DNA from 3 places in the Exiguobacterium sp. UBA6309 genome. Region 2 is predicted to be linked to each of the others. Evidence: riboswitches for the same ligand, from Rfam matches in the RefSeq annotation. Region 2 holds a riboswitch; each other region holds the start of a gene.

What was found. A riboswitch is a leader RNA that binds a small molecule or an ion and turns the genes downstream of it on or off. The one in region 2 is predicted to bind S-adenosylmethionine.
Region 1: another riboswitch for S-adenosylmethionine. It lies ahead of B3M90_RS08025 (methionine ABC transporter ATP-binding protein); the one in region 2 lies ahead of msrA (peptide-methionine (S)-S-oxide reductase MsrA).
Region 3: another riboswitch for S-adenosylmethionine. It lies ahead of B3M90_RS01115 (Na+/H+ antiporter NhaC family protein); the one in region 2 lies ahead of msrA (peptide-methionine (S)-S-oxide reductase MsrA).

Annotation. Positions count from the first base shown of each region.
Region 1 covers NZ_DJTL01000025.1:306,076-310,515, forward strand. The annotation lists gene B3M90_RS08015 (MetQ/NlpA family ABC transporter substrate-binding protein) at 1-661, opposite strand, end outside; gene B3M90_RS08020 (methionine ABC transporter permease) at 694-1,359, opposite strand; gene B3M90_RS08025 (methionine ABC transporter ATP-binding protein) at 1,356-2,378, opposite strand; SAM riboswitch class I at 2,457-2,561, opposite strand; gene B3M90_RS08030 (bifunctional cystathionine gamma-lyase/homocysteine desulfhydrase) at 2,619-3,785, opposite strand; gene B3M90_RS08035 (PLP-dependent cysteine synthase family protein) at 3,778-4,440, opposite strand, start outside.
Region 2 covers NZ_DJTL01000012.1:36,617-41,056, forward strand. The annotation lists gene B3M90_RS03465 (C40 family peptidase) at 1-802, shown strand, start outside; gene B3M90_RS03470 (putative quinol monooxygenase) at 858-1,151, opposite strand; gene B3M90_RS03475 (M20 metallopeptidase family protein) at 1,229-2,407, shown strand; SAM riboswitch class I at 2,470-2,573, shown strand; gene msrA (peptide-methionine (S)-S-oxide reductase MsrA) at 2,668-3,198, shown strand; gene B3M90_RS03485 (DMT family transporter) at 3,275-3,757, opposite strand; gene B3M90_RS03490 (Crp/Fnr family transcriptional regulator) at 3,770-4,438, opposite strand.
Region 3 covers NZ_DJTL01000008.1:19,411-23,850, forward strand. The annotation lists gene B3M90_RS01105 (aldo/keto reductase) at 1-223, opposite strand, end outside; gene B3M90_RS01110 (hypothetical protein) at 383-586, shown strand; gene B3M90_RS01115 (Na+/H+ antiporter NhaC family protein) at 626-1,936, opposite strand; SAM riboswitch class I at 2,018-2,122, opposite strand; gene B3M90_RS01120 (metal ABC transporter solute-binding protein, Zn/Mn family) at 2,192-3,160, opposite strand; gene B3M90_RS01125 (alpha/beta hydrolase) at 3,330-4,319, shown strand; gene B3M90_RS01130 (histidine phosphatase family protein) at 4,337-4,440, shown strand, end outside.

The sequences.
Region 1 (4,440 bases), on a different contig from region 2:
CTTTTAACGGGTTCAGACCGTTATCGATCGCATAGTTCGTGTTGATGAGGACGGCGTCGCCTTCATTGTTTTTGTAAGCTTGCGGAAGAAGCGATGCTTCGATGTTCGTTTTGAACTTAAGTTTCTTCGGGTTCTCCGCGATATCGCCGAGTTGTGCATCTGTCGTTTTACCGTCTTTGAGTTTGATCAACCCTTCGTTTTGAAGGAACGTCAAGACACGACCGCGTTCCGCGACGTTTGAGCTCGTTAAGATCGTTGCACCGTTTGGCAACTTATCGAGTGACTTGTATTTCTTCGAGTAGATACCGAGTGGTTCAACATGGACGCCACCTGCGTTCGCGAACTTATACGATTTGTTTTCTTTCTCTTGTTGCTCAAGATACGGTACGTGCTGGAAGTAGTTCGCATCGATTTCTTTTGAAGCGAGCGCTTTGTTCGGAAGTACGTAATCTTGGAACTTCTTGATTTCAAGCTTGTAACCTTTTGCTTCGTATTCTTTTTTAACGTGCTGAAGAATCTCAGCGTGCGGTACGTTTGAAGCACCGATGACAAGTGTTTTGTCGTCGCTGTCTGATCCTGATGATTTTTCGCCACATGCAGCAAGACTAATAGCTAAGACGGATACAGCAGCAGTACCTACGAATTTTTTCCAAGTTTTCATGAATGATTCCTCCAATATGATTAAGTTTCGAATTAACGTTTATCGATCGCACGGATCAGCAAATCACCAATGATTTGGATGACGAAGACGATCGCTAAGATTAAGAGTGTCGCAATGACGATGACATCGTTTTGAGAACGCTGGAATCCTTCGATAAAGGCCATGTCCCCAAGTCCACCTCCGCCGACTACTCCGGCCATTGCCGTATAACCGACAAGTGAGACGAGTGTGACCGTGATACCAGAAACGATGGCAGGCAATGCTTCCGGGATTAAGACTTTATAGATGATTTGGAACTTCGTCGCCCCCATCGATTCAGCTGCCTCGATGACACCTTTATCGACTTCACGTAACGCGAGTTCAACCATCCGACCGTAAAATGGTGCAGCACCGAAAATCAGTGCCGGTAATGCTGCCGTTGGTCCGAGGAACGAACCGACGATCGCTGTCGTAAATGGAATCAATAAGATCAGTAAGATGATGAACGGAATCGAACGGAAGACGTTGACGATCAAGCTCAACACTGAATAGAACGCCCGATTCTTGAACAATAACTCTTCGTTTGTCGCATACAATAGTAAACCAATGATCAAACCGAGAACGAATGTCGAAAACCCAGCGATTGCCGTCATATAGATCGTACTGCCTGTCGCTTCCCACACCATGTCCCAATCTAGGTTGTCAAAGAATGAAATCATCGGTGATCCACCTCCACTTCAACATCACTGGCTTGAAGCTTCGTGATGACCGCTTGTGTTGCTGCTGTTTCCCCGATCAACTGAATGAACAGTGTACCGAGTGCCCCTTCCTGCGATTGACCGACGTTTCCGCCGATGATATTAAACAGGACCGGTGAATCCTTCATGACTTCCGCGAGGATCGGGCTTTCCGCTGTTGATCCGACGAACGTCAACTGAACGATTTTTCCGGTTGGGTACCGTTCGCGTAGTTTCGCGAACGTCAACTCGTTTTCCGACGGCGACGTCAATTGTTTGACAAACTCCTTCGTCATCGCTTGCTTCGGATGACGGAAGACTTCTGCAACCGGTCCTTGCTCGACGATTTTACCGGCTTCCATGACAGCGACCCGGTGACAGATTTTTTGAATGACGTGCATCTCGTGTGTGATCAAGACGATCGTCAGTTTCAGTTTTTCGTTGATATCGACAAGTAACTCAAGAATCGAGTCCGTCGTCTTCGGGTCGAGTGCACTTGTTGCCTCGTCACATAAGAGAACGTCCGGGTTCGATGCCAGTGCCCGAGCGATACCGACACGTTGCTTTTGACCACCCGATAATTGCGACGGATAGGCTTTTTCACGTCCGTCTAAACCAACGAGTTGGATCAATTCCGCTACCCGTTCCTTGCGGTGTGCTTTCGGGAAGCCACCGAGCTCGAGTGGGAACATGATGTTTTCTTCAACCGTCCGTGACCAGAGTAAGTTGAAGTGCTGAAAGACCATCGAGACATTCTTGCGGACGCCTCGTAATTCTTTTGGTTTGAGTGATGTCATCTCAACACCATCGATTTGAATCGAACCACTCGTTGGTGCTTCAAGCATATTCAGCAATCGGATCAAGGTCGATTTCCCTGCTCCGGAATAACCGATTATTCCAAAAATTTCACCGCGCTCGATTGTCAGATCGACATTCGCTACGGCTTCGACCGCTCCGCGCTTTGAGCGATAAATCTTTCCTACGTCTTGTAAACGAATCACTACTGTCCCTCCTAAAATAAAAAAAGTGCGCGCGTTTTAGAGCAAACGCGCGCACTTTTCAGTACACAAAACCATTTGCTCTCATCTCCCAGACTTTTGTCTGCTGGAATTAGCACCACTTCGGATTAGATCCGCGGTTGCCGGGTTTCATCGGGCCAGTCCCTCCACCACTCTCGATAAGAGTTTCGGTATTAAGTTTGTAGAATATATTCTGAATATTAGCAGGGGTTATTTTTGTTGTCAAACAGTTTTTTCAGAAACTTTTTCGAGGAACGTGAAAGCACGTGTTAAGTCTTCTTTCAAATCTTCCGCATCCTCAAGTCCAACTGAAATCCGGACGAGACCGTCCGTGATGCCGAGTTCTGCCCGACGTTCTGCTGGGATCGACGCGTGCGTCATCCGTGCCGGAACGGAAATCAGGCTCTCGACGGCACCAAGACTCTCAGCGAGTGTGAAGAAATGTGTCGCCTCGACGAGTTTTTCTGCGTTCGCTGCTGAACCGACATCAAAGCTGATCATCCCACCAAATCCAGTCGCTTGTTTCGCTTGGATGTCGTGACCAGGGTGCGATGCAAGTCCTGGGTAGAAGATGTTCGAGACGATATCTTGCGCTTGTAGGAACGCAACGAGATCATGTGCTGTCTCTTCGATTGCATCCATCCGGATACCGAGCGTACGAAGACCACGGACGAGCAAGAAGCTGTCTTGCGGTCCAAGCACGCCGCCTGTCGAGTTTTGGATGAAATGCAACTCTTCGCCGAGCGCATCATCTTTAACGACGACAAGTCCAGCGACGACGTCCGAGTGTCCGCCGATGTATTTCGTCGCACTGTGCAAGACGATGTCTGCACCGAGCGCGAGTGGTTGTTGATGATATGGAGTCGCGAACGTGTTGTCGACGACGAGTTTAAGATCGTGACGTTTGGCGATCGTTGCGATCGCTGCGATGTCCGTTACTTTCAATAACGGGTTCGTCGGTGTTTCGACGTAGACGATCTTCGTGTTGTCTTGGATCGCTGCTTCCGTTGCCGCAAGGTCCGTCGTATCGACGAATGTCACTTGAATGTTGAACTTCGGTAAGACACGTTGCATCAAGCGGAACGTACCACCGTAGACATCATCCGTCATGACGATGTGGTCGCCAGACTCAAGCAAGTGGAAGACGGCGTGAATCGCTGCCATCCCAGAACCGAAGGCAAAACCACGTGCGCCGCCCTCGAGATCCGCAATCAAACGTTCGATGCTCGTCCGAGTCGGGTTCGCTGTCCGTGAGTATTCGTATCCGTCCTTGAGTTGACCGATTTTATCCTGCTTGTATGTGCTTGTTTGATAGATCGGAGGTGTGACGGCTCCTGTTGCCCGGTCGACACCTGTTCCTCCATGAATCAATGCTGTCTTCTTACGCATGAGTTTCGTCCACCTTTTCAAAGATTTGTTGGCTTAAATAGCGTTCGGCACTGTCTGCGAAGACGGTGACGATCGTACTGCCGGGGTGACGCTTTGCGATATCAAGCGCAGCAACGAGCGCTGCACCTGCTGAACTACCAACGAGTAATCCTTCGCGAGCAGCGAGTGTATGAACCGCGTCAAATGCATCGCGGTCAGAAATCGTATGAATCTCGTCGACGAGTTCACGCGGAACGAGACTTGGCCATTTCGCTGTTCCAATGCCTTCTGTCTTATGCGGACCGGCTGGACCACCATTTAAGACGGAGCCTTCCGGTTCGACGATCGCTGCTTTTGTACCGAGACGTTGTTTTAAGAAGTCCGCTGTTCCGGCGAACGTACCACCTGAACCACAACCGGCAACGAACCAGTCGATGTGCGGCAAGTCCGCAATCAGCTCAGGACCGAGTGTCCGCTGATACGTGACTGGGTTCTCTTCGTTTTCGAATTGTAACGGAACGTAACTGTTCGGAATTTCCTGACCGAGTTCTTTTGCCCGGTCGATCGCCCCTTGCATATCGAGTTCAGTCGGCGTGTTGACGACGGTTGCGCCGAGTGCCCGCATCAACGTCTGTTTTTCCTGACTGAATTTTTCAGGAACGACACAGATGACTTG
Region 2 (4,440 bases):
GACGCCACTCTTCTCTGCCGACGTGGCTTACAGTCGCCCAGCTGCCTATTTGAAGAAAGGGACGAAATTAATCGGTCTAAAATCAATTGATGATGATTTTTGGCAAGTTCGCCTGGCAAATGGTCAAACGGGTTACGTCCTCAACCCTTATATCAGCACGAGCAAACCCGATATGAAACTGACACAAAAAGCGATCGACCGGGCGAAAATCTATACGGTCAAACAGACGACGTCGTTCTTTGCGAGTCCAACAAGTCCAAAAGGTAGCGGACTCGTTGAACAAGGCAAACGGGTTTATCCGCGTCATCGAGTCGGAAACTTCTATGTCATCCAGTCAGGCTGGACACCTGTTTATCTTCCTGTATCCGCTGTGACGATCACGTCCGATAAACGGGTCGTTAAAAAGAATAATACGAATACGCGTGGTGAAAAGCTGATCCAAGCAGCAGTCCAACATATCGGCACACCATACACATGGGGTTCGCAAGATGCCGTGAATGGTGGTTTTGACTGTTCCGGTTTGATTCACTACGCGACGAACAAGGCTGGAAAATACGGTGGTCGGACGAACGTTCGTGGCTACTGGTACGGTGCTTTCTTTACGAATCGCCGGACGAGCATCTCAAGTGGTAAACGCTCAGATATCGTCTTCTTCCAGAACACCTATACAGACGGTCCATCGCATATTGGAATCATGCTCGATAACGAACACTTCATCCATGCGGGTGGTTCACAGCTGCAAATCAATTCAATCTATGAACCGCGTTGGCAGGAGCATTTCCTCGGCTTTAAATCGATGTAATAAAAAAGACGAATCCGTCGGTTTCGACGGGTTCGTCTCTTCTTATCGCAACACGTCAGAAAGTCATCTCGACGTATTTCGCCACTTGTCGGTCCATCAAGTATAATTCGATCTGTTCACGATAGGCTTTATAGTGGTCGGATGCGATATGCGCTTCAAGCGCTTCTTCGTCCCGATACACTTCATACAGCATGAATTGATGCTCATCCTCGATCGATTGGTGCAAGGAATAACGTAAGCATCCTTCTTCTTTTTGTGAGGCATGATAGACCGTTTGTAGAATCGGGAAAACTTGATCCGCGAGTCCTGCTTTGATTGTAAGTACAGCGTTGACGACGATTTCTCCCATGTTTCATTATCCCCTTTCGTGATTACCTGTATATGTACCCATTTTCACGAAAAGACACACGTCAAAGGAGCTTGAAGATGCAAACTCAACTTTTTGAAGCACTTGAACAATTTGAACCCACGATGATCGCGTTACGTCGTGATTTCCACCGGCATCCGGAACTGTCCTTCCAAGAAGTCCGCACACCAGAACGGATTGCTACCTTTTACACAGAACGAGGCATTCCTCATCAAACAGCCGTTGGAGATCGTGGGGTCGTCGCGACGATTGAAGGTAAACAACCTGGTCCGACGATTGCTGTCCGCGCAGATTTTGACGCATTACCACTTCAGGAAGAGACAACGCTTGCTTTCCGGTCGATCCATCCTGGTATCATGCATGCTTGCGGGCATGATGGTCACACGGCAATGGTGATGGCCCTGGCTGCTACGCTCTATCCGTTACGTGATCAATTGCAAGGAACGATTCGAATCATTCACCAGCATGGTGAAGAGGTCTTTCCCGGTGGAGCAATTCAAATGATTGAAGCCGGTGTCCTCGAAGGTGTCGATGCGATTTTTGCGACACATCTCGAAAATGATTTACCGGTTGGTACGATTGGGTTTCGGGAAGGACATACATTATGTGCGATCGACGAATTCGAAATCATCGTCCACGGTCAAGGCGGGCATGCCCAAGCACCACATAAAACAAAAGATGCGCTCGTCGCTGGAGCGCAGCTCGTCTGCAACTTACAGCATCTCGTCAGTCGACGGGTCGATCCGTTTGAGCCTGCTGTTCTTGCAATTGGTTCTTTCCATGCGGGAACGGCTCCGAACATCGTCACGGGTGAAGCACGCATCGTCGGTGAAATTCGGACGTTCAATGAGACATTGCGGCATCAGCTCCGGCAAGAAGTCGATCTTGTCGCCAAAACGACATGTGCCGGCATCGGTGCTACCTATTCAATCGACTTCACGACTGGTTATCCAGCACTCTGGAATCATCCGGACGAGACAAAACTTGTTCAGGAAGCCGCTTCTTTCTTACCGGAAGCATCCGTCCGGGCACTCACACCAATGATGGCTGCGGATGACTTCGCGCATTATCTAACACATGTCCCGGGAAGTTATTTCTTTACTGGCTCCGGATATACGGACGGTCGCGTCAACTATCCACAGCATCATCCGCAGTACGAAATCAACGAACAGGCGTTGTTGATTGGTGCGAAGACACTCGGAGCGACGGTTTTACGTGCCTTGAAACCTAAGGATTGACTTTATTTCTGTGTGAATGGTATCATCACAACAATGATAACGAATGACATCAACTTCATATACCCTTATCAAGAGTGGACCGAGAGATCTGGATCGATGACGTCCCAGCAACCTGCGCATAGCAAGGTGCTACGACCAGCAAAGCGAAAGCTTTGGTTGATAAAAAGCGGCGACTCCTTTTGCAACCAAGCGAAGGAGTCGTTTTCGTTTTCTCGCTGTCAGACATACAATGGGGATTTCCCACGGAGAGGAAGAGACAGATGGAAAAAGCAACATTTGCAGGTGGATGTTTTTGGTGCATGGTGACACCGTTTGAAGAATTACCAGGAATCGAGGGAATCGTATCAGGTTACATGGGCGGACACGTCGACAATCCGACATACGAGCAAGTCAAGACAGGAACGACGGGACATCTCGAAGTCGTCCAAATCACGTTTGACCCGAGCCTGTTCCCGTACGAGCGTCTGCTCGAACTCTACTGGCCACAAACGGATCCGACGGATGCAGAAGGTCAATTCCAAGATCGCGGCACGCAGTACGCGCCAGCAATCTTCTATCATACGGATGCGCAGCATGAAGCTGCGATTACTTCTCGTGACGCTCTTGCTGCAAGCAACCGTTTCAAACAGCCAATCGTGACGCGGATCGATGCTGCTTCTGAATTTTATCCGGCGGAAGAGTACCACCAAGACTTCCATAAGAAAAATCCAGAACACTATAAAAAAGATCGTGCTGCTTCTGGTCGCGATGCTTTCATCGAACAGGAATGGAAAGATACGACGACGGTCTGATTCAAAAAAATGTATATAAAAACAGGTCAGTAAACGTTGGTTTGCTGACCTGTTTCATTGTTATGGAAAAAGTAAGTCATGAAACACGTTCTACTTGATCCTTTGCCTGTTGTTCCGGTGCCACGACTTGATACCGTTTCAAGACGAAGATGCCACACACCATGACAGCGAGACCGATGAGCTGACCAAACGATAAGTCGATTTGTGGCAAACCGAACCAACCGAACGTATCAACAGCAAGGGCAAAGCTCAACTGCGAAATCAACACGACAGAAATCGCGACGGACGGACCAAGCAATTGAATCCCGCGCATGACACAAAAGACGACACCGACACCCACGAGTCCACCGAACCAGTAGAGTGGTGACACGTTTTGAATCTGTCCGATCGTTCCACCACGAAACAGGACATACGTGATGCTTGCTCCGATGAAGCCGACGAAGAAAACCAGCGTCGTCGTTGCCCATGCGCCGAATGCATTACTCATCCGAGCATTCAATACCGTCTGCAAACTGATTAACATTCCAGCCAATACGGCACACACAATGCCTATTATCATGTTCGTTCCTCCTTACTCATAGCTGTTACCGTTCGCTTTCTCGCGAATCCGTTCCAAATCGACGATGATGATCTTGCCACGTCGTCGAACAAGAATCTCTTCCTCACACAACTTCGTGATGATCCGGTTGAGATGACGATAACTTGTTCCAAGCCAGTCAGCGACGTCATGTAGATTCGACGTCCGCATCTCCTGATAAAACAAACTGTCACTAGCTTCGGACGCAATCGATAATAAGTAGCCTGCAAATCGCTCCTCGACCGTATAGAGTACGTGGTGCGACGCTGATTTCGAATCGGCATACCACTTCGCTGTAATTGTTCTTAGTAAAAATTGCAGAAAGACATTCGTCGTATTGTGCTCGCGTAAAATCGTATACGGCACGCTCAACACATCGACATCGGTCACCGCCTCAACTGTATTCAACACTTCTCGTTCATTGATGAACTCGGCGTCACCAATCACTGTCAGTGGTGTTTTGAATCGTAAAATCCGTTGTTTTCCTTCTGATGAAGCAGCAGAAATCTTGACCTTGCCTGCGACGATGAAGTACATCCGGTCGATTGTCGCACCGGTCGTACAGAGGAGTTCTCCTTTTCGGAAGGTTTCTTCACGCAACCAAGCGCGCGTCTCTTTCGTTAAAATCGTATCCAGTCCATATTGTTGGATGACGGTTTCCATGT
Region 3 (4,440 bases), on a different contig from region 2:
CTTTCGACGTTAAGAAGAGATCCTCACGTTTCACGCCGCTTTCTTTGATTCCTTTTGCGACACCGCGCTCGTTTTTATAGACAGCAGCTGTATCGATATGACGATAGCCGACACGTAGTGCTTCAGCAACAGCAGCGGGTGCTTCTGTTTCTTCGTCTACTTGCCAGACACCGAATCCGATTTGGGGAATCGTAATACCGTTTGAAAGTTTTGCGTATTGCATGTGTTACTCCTCCTCATAAAACGTAGTTTAGATTTGCTCGTTTAGTTTAGCACGAACGAACAAAACCGTCCGTTTCCATGCTCATGGAGGAATAGAATGGGTTAAAATAAAAGAGAATTCATCACATCTGACTGTATGTCAGAAAGAGGGGGAGAAAGGATGGCTCAAAAGAATAAAAAGCTATCAAAGGGAGCTTGGCTTAGTATTAGTGCCTTGTTGGTCACGCAAGCAGTTAGCCTATTTTTCAGTGCACGAAAATCAGGACGTAACCCGTGGGTATGGGGAGGCGCGGGACTCCTTCAGTTTCCACTTCCAGCAATCGCGTATTTGATTTTAGAACGACAAGCGAAGCAGAAAAAATAATGAAACAGGTCCGATCACCATGATCGGACCTGTCGTTGGTTAAGAAGAGATTTTTTCCTGTTGAGCAACGGATTTCTTCGGACGTGGGAAACCAAAGATGATGGCAATCGATCCACAGACGAAGAGCAGGAACGGATAGAACAGATACGGAATCAGTTCCGGTGAAGCCGTCTTCGTCAACTCTGCTGCGATCAAGAGTTGTGCCCCATACGGAATGATACCTTGAATCCCACAAGAGAAGATATCAAGAATACTCGCTGATTTCTTGCGATCGATTTCATACGTATCGGCGATTTCAGCCGCGAGTGGTCCAGCGACAAGAATCGAGATCGTATTGTTCGCCGTTGCGAGGTTCGTTGCACTGACGAGTGCCGCCATACTGAATTCGGCACCGCGACGCTGTGAAATCTTGCGCGTCAACGTCTCCTTCAAGTAGGCGATTCCACCGTTGAACGTAATCAAACTGACGAGACCACCCATGAGGAGCGTCAAGATTGAAATCTCTGCCATGCCCATCATTCCTTTTGACATCGAAAGGACGAACCCACTTAAACCGAAGCTACCGTCAATCATACCGATGATGCCAGTGAGCAATGTACCACCGACGAGAACGAGGATGACGTTAACACCAAATAGTGCAAGGACGATGACGGCGAGATATGGAATCAATTTGTAGAACTCGAATGCTTTAGCCGTTACCGCATCGCCAGAACCAGAAACGAATGCGAGTAAGATGACCGTCAAGATGGCAGCCGGGAGAACGATCATGAAGTTCGTTCGGAACTTATCACGCATGTTCGTTTTTTGCGTTCGAACGGCAGCGATCGTCGTATCTGAGATGAACGACAAGTTATCGCCGAACATCGAACCCCCAACGACTGACGCTGCTGCGATTGCGACGTTGATGCCTGTTGCTTCATGAATACCGAAGGCGATCGGTGCGAGTGCAGCAATCGTTCCAGTCGAAGTTCCCATTGCCATCGAGATGAAGGCAGCGATGACGAACAGACCGCTCATCAGGAGTGACGGAGGTAGGAACGTTAAGGCAGCATTGACGGTCGCATCAATGGCGCCGATTGCTTCTGCCGTTCCAGAGAACGTACCGGCTAATAAGAAGATGAAGACCATAATCATGATATCGGGATTTCCGGCACCGGTTGCGATTCGTTCAACCGTTTGATTAATCGATCCTTTCGTCGTGATTGCAGCAAAGATCAGCGCGATCAAAGCAGCGATAAGAATCGGGAATTTGTAAAAGTCGTCATAGAAGATGCCGGCTCCGATGAAGAGGACCAGAAATACGACGAGGGGAAGCAGTGCCCATTTGTTAGGCGTGATCATTTCATTCATTGTTGACACCTCGTTTCTCAAAGATACAAAAAAAGACCCCTTCGCAAGAAAGAAGGAGGTCTTTATGAAATAAAGACGCTCTTCTTATCTCTCAAGCTTTCGCTTGCTGGATTTGGCACAGTACGAATCAAATCGTCCGCTGCCGAAACATCATTGGGCCAGTCCCTCCGTTTCTCGCGATAAAAAGAAGTCATTCAATTGTTGTAAAACACGTTTCTTACCGTACCGCATTGAGTAACGCGTGTCAACTGTACTTTACTGAAGTGCCTGTTCTAACGTCTGGACGTTTTCTTCCATCAACTTAAAATACGAGCTGTTTTGCTGCGATTTCGTCACCGACTCGAGGTTATGGATCGTCACGGATTTAGCTCCGATTTCTTTTTGGATGACACGCGCAACCTTTGGTGAAACCGTTTCTTCGAACGCGACGTATTTCAAATCATGCATCCGCGCTTCTTTCACTAAAGCAGCCAGTTGCTTTTGTGAGGGTTCATCGGAAGGGGAAATTCCGGCGATTGGAAGCTGCGTGAAACCATATCGTTCGGCGAGGTAACCGTAAGCTGCATGTGTGACGAGAAGTTCTTTTTTTGATCCGTCAGCGACGGCTTGCTTGAACTCTTTATCGAGTGCGTCAGCCTGCTGATCGAACGCTTTCAAGTTTTTTTCGAATGTTGCTTTGTCTTTTGGTACTTCTTTTGATAAGGCGACTGTGATAGAACGTGCCATTGCTTTGGCGTTGACAGGATCAAGCCAGACGTGTGGATCGTATTTTCCATGATCGTGTCCTTCCTCTTCGTGCGCCTGCTCATCTTCTGTATGTCCCTCTTCTTCATGTGCGTGAAGCGTAGCATCCGATTCCAGCAAAGTGACATCCTTACTCGTCTCGATGAACCGGACGTCCGTGCCTTTTAGACTCTCTTGGATTTTTTTTGAATAGGGTTCAAGTGTCGTACCCGTCAAAAGGAAAAGGTCACCTTTGGCAATCTCAGTGAGTTGCTTTGACGTCGGTTCATAGGAGTGCGGATCTGCTCCAGGTGGGACGATCATCTTGACGTTGACTTGATTACCACCGATTTCACGGGCAATGGCAGCTGTTGCGAACGTCGATGTATAGATTTCCGTCTTTTTATCATCTGAAGTCGATGAATCGGTGTTTGATCCACAAGCTGCGAGGATACTTGCGCTCGCGAATGCGACCGTTAAAGCAGGAATGATTTTTTTCATTATATGTTACCTCCGTTATTAAAACGTAATTATTCCGATTTGGACTTTTTCACTATAGCGGAACGTTTGAGAAGCGTCAAGTACGAATACCGAGACGTTCGACTTCTTTTAAAACGGGGTAAAAGGATAATAAAGTGAAGGAATTGGTACGTCTTTTGGAGGTGATCAAGTGAAACGTGAAACTGCATGGCTAATGGGGGGAGCTGCACTACTAACGACGGCAGCTGCGGGAGCAAGTATCTGGAACAATTACGGTGCATTACTTCGATGGACTGAACCCGCCTTGCCAATCACAGAAAAACAACTCGCATCGCGGACACTCACTTACAAACAAGTGGGAGACCGTACCTTACAACTCGATCTCTATTATCCGCCGGGGGAAGGACCGTTTCCGGTCGCGATCTACGCGCACGGTGGCGCATTCGTTCGTGGAGAGCGCGAGGATCTGTTCTGTTTTAGCCCGATCGTTGATCGCCTGCTTGAACTTGGGGTTGCTGTTTGTAGTATCGATTATCGTCTGTTTGAAGAAGGCAGTTATTTTCCGGATAATCTCGAAGATGTACGGGATGCCTTATGCTTTTTGAACAAAGAAGCAGATGATCTTCGCATTTTAAGAGGACGGATGATGGTATGGGGAGACTCAGCCGGAGCTGCACTCATGCTGACGACGGCACTTGCCCCATCTGCTTTCGTTGGTGAGCGAGATGAACGACACATGCCATTGATTAGTGGTGTCATTGCCTTATATCCACCGACGAATTTTTTATTGTTTACTTTCATTCAGACCTGGATCGCTCACATTAAGTTTTATAAAGGTGGACGGGAAGAATGGCGCAAGCTCATGACCCACGTTTCACCTGTGACGCATCTCTCGTCAGACGCCCCACCGATCATGCTCCTGCATGGCAAAAAAGATCCAATCGTTCCGTTTTCCCAAGCTCTTCACTTCGTTGAAAAAGGAGCCGATGTCGGAGCTGATGTCCGTTTGTTTTCTTTTCCGAACGGTACCCACTCACTTGCTAGTTTTGCACAGACCGAAAATCCATTGAAAATTGAACGACTTCTCGAACGAATTGAACGCTTCACTTGTCAGGTGTTGTTATTGCCACCGCGACAACTTCCCGATGAAAAACATGATACAATCAGTCATATTTCTTGAATGAAGGAGACAGAGACATGACTGAAATTTGTTTAGTGCGACATGGTCAGACGGATTGGAACTTAAATGAACGAATCCAAGGAAGAGAAGATATCCCGTTGAATGCAACAGGAAAAAGACA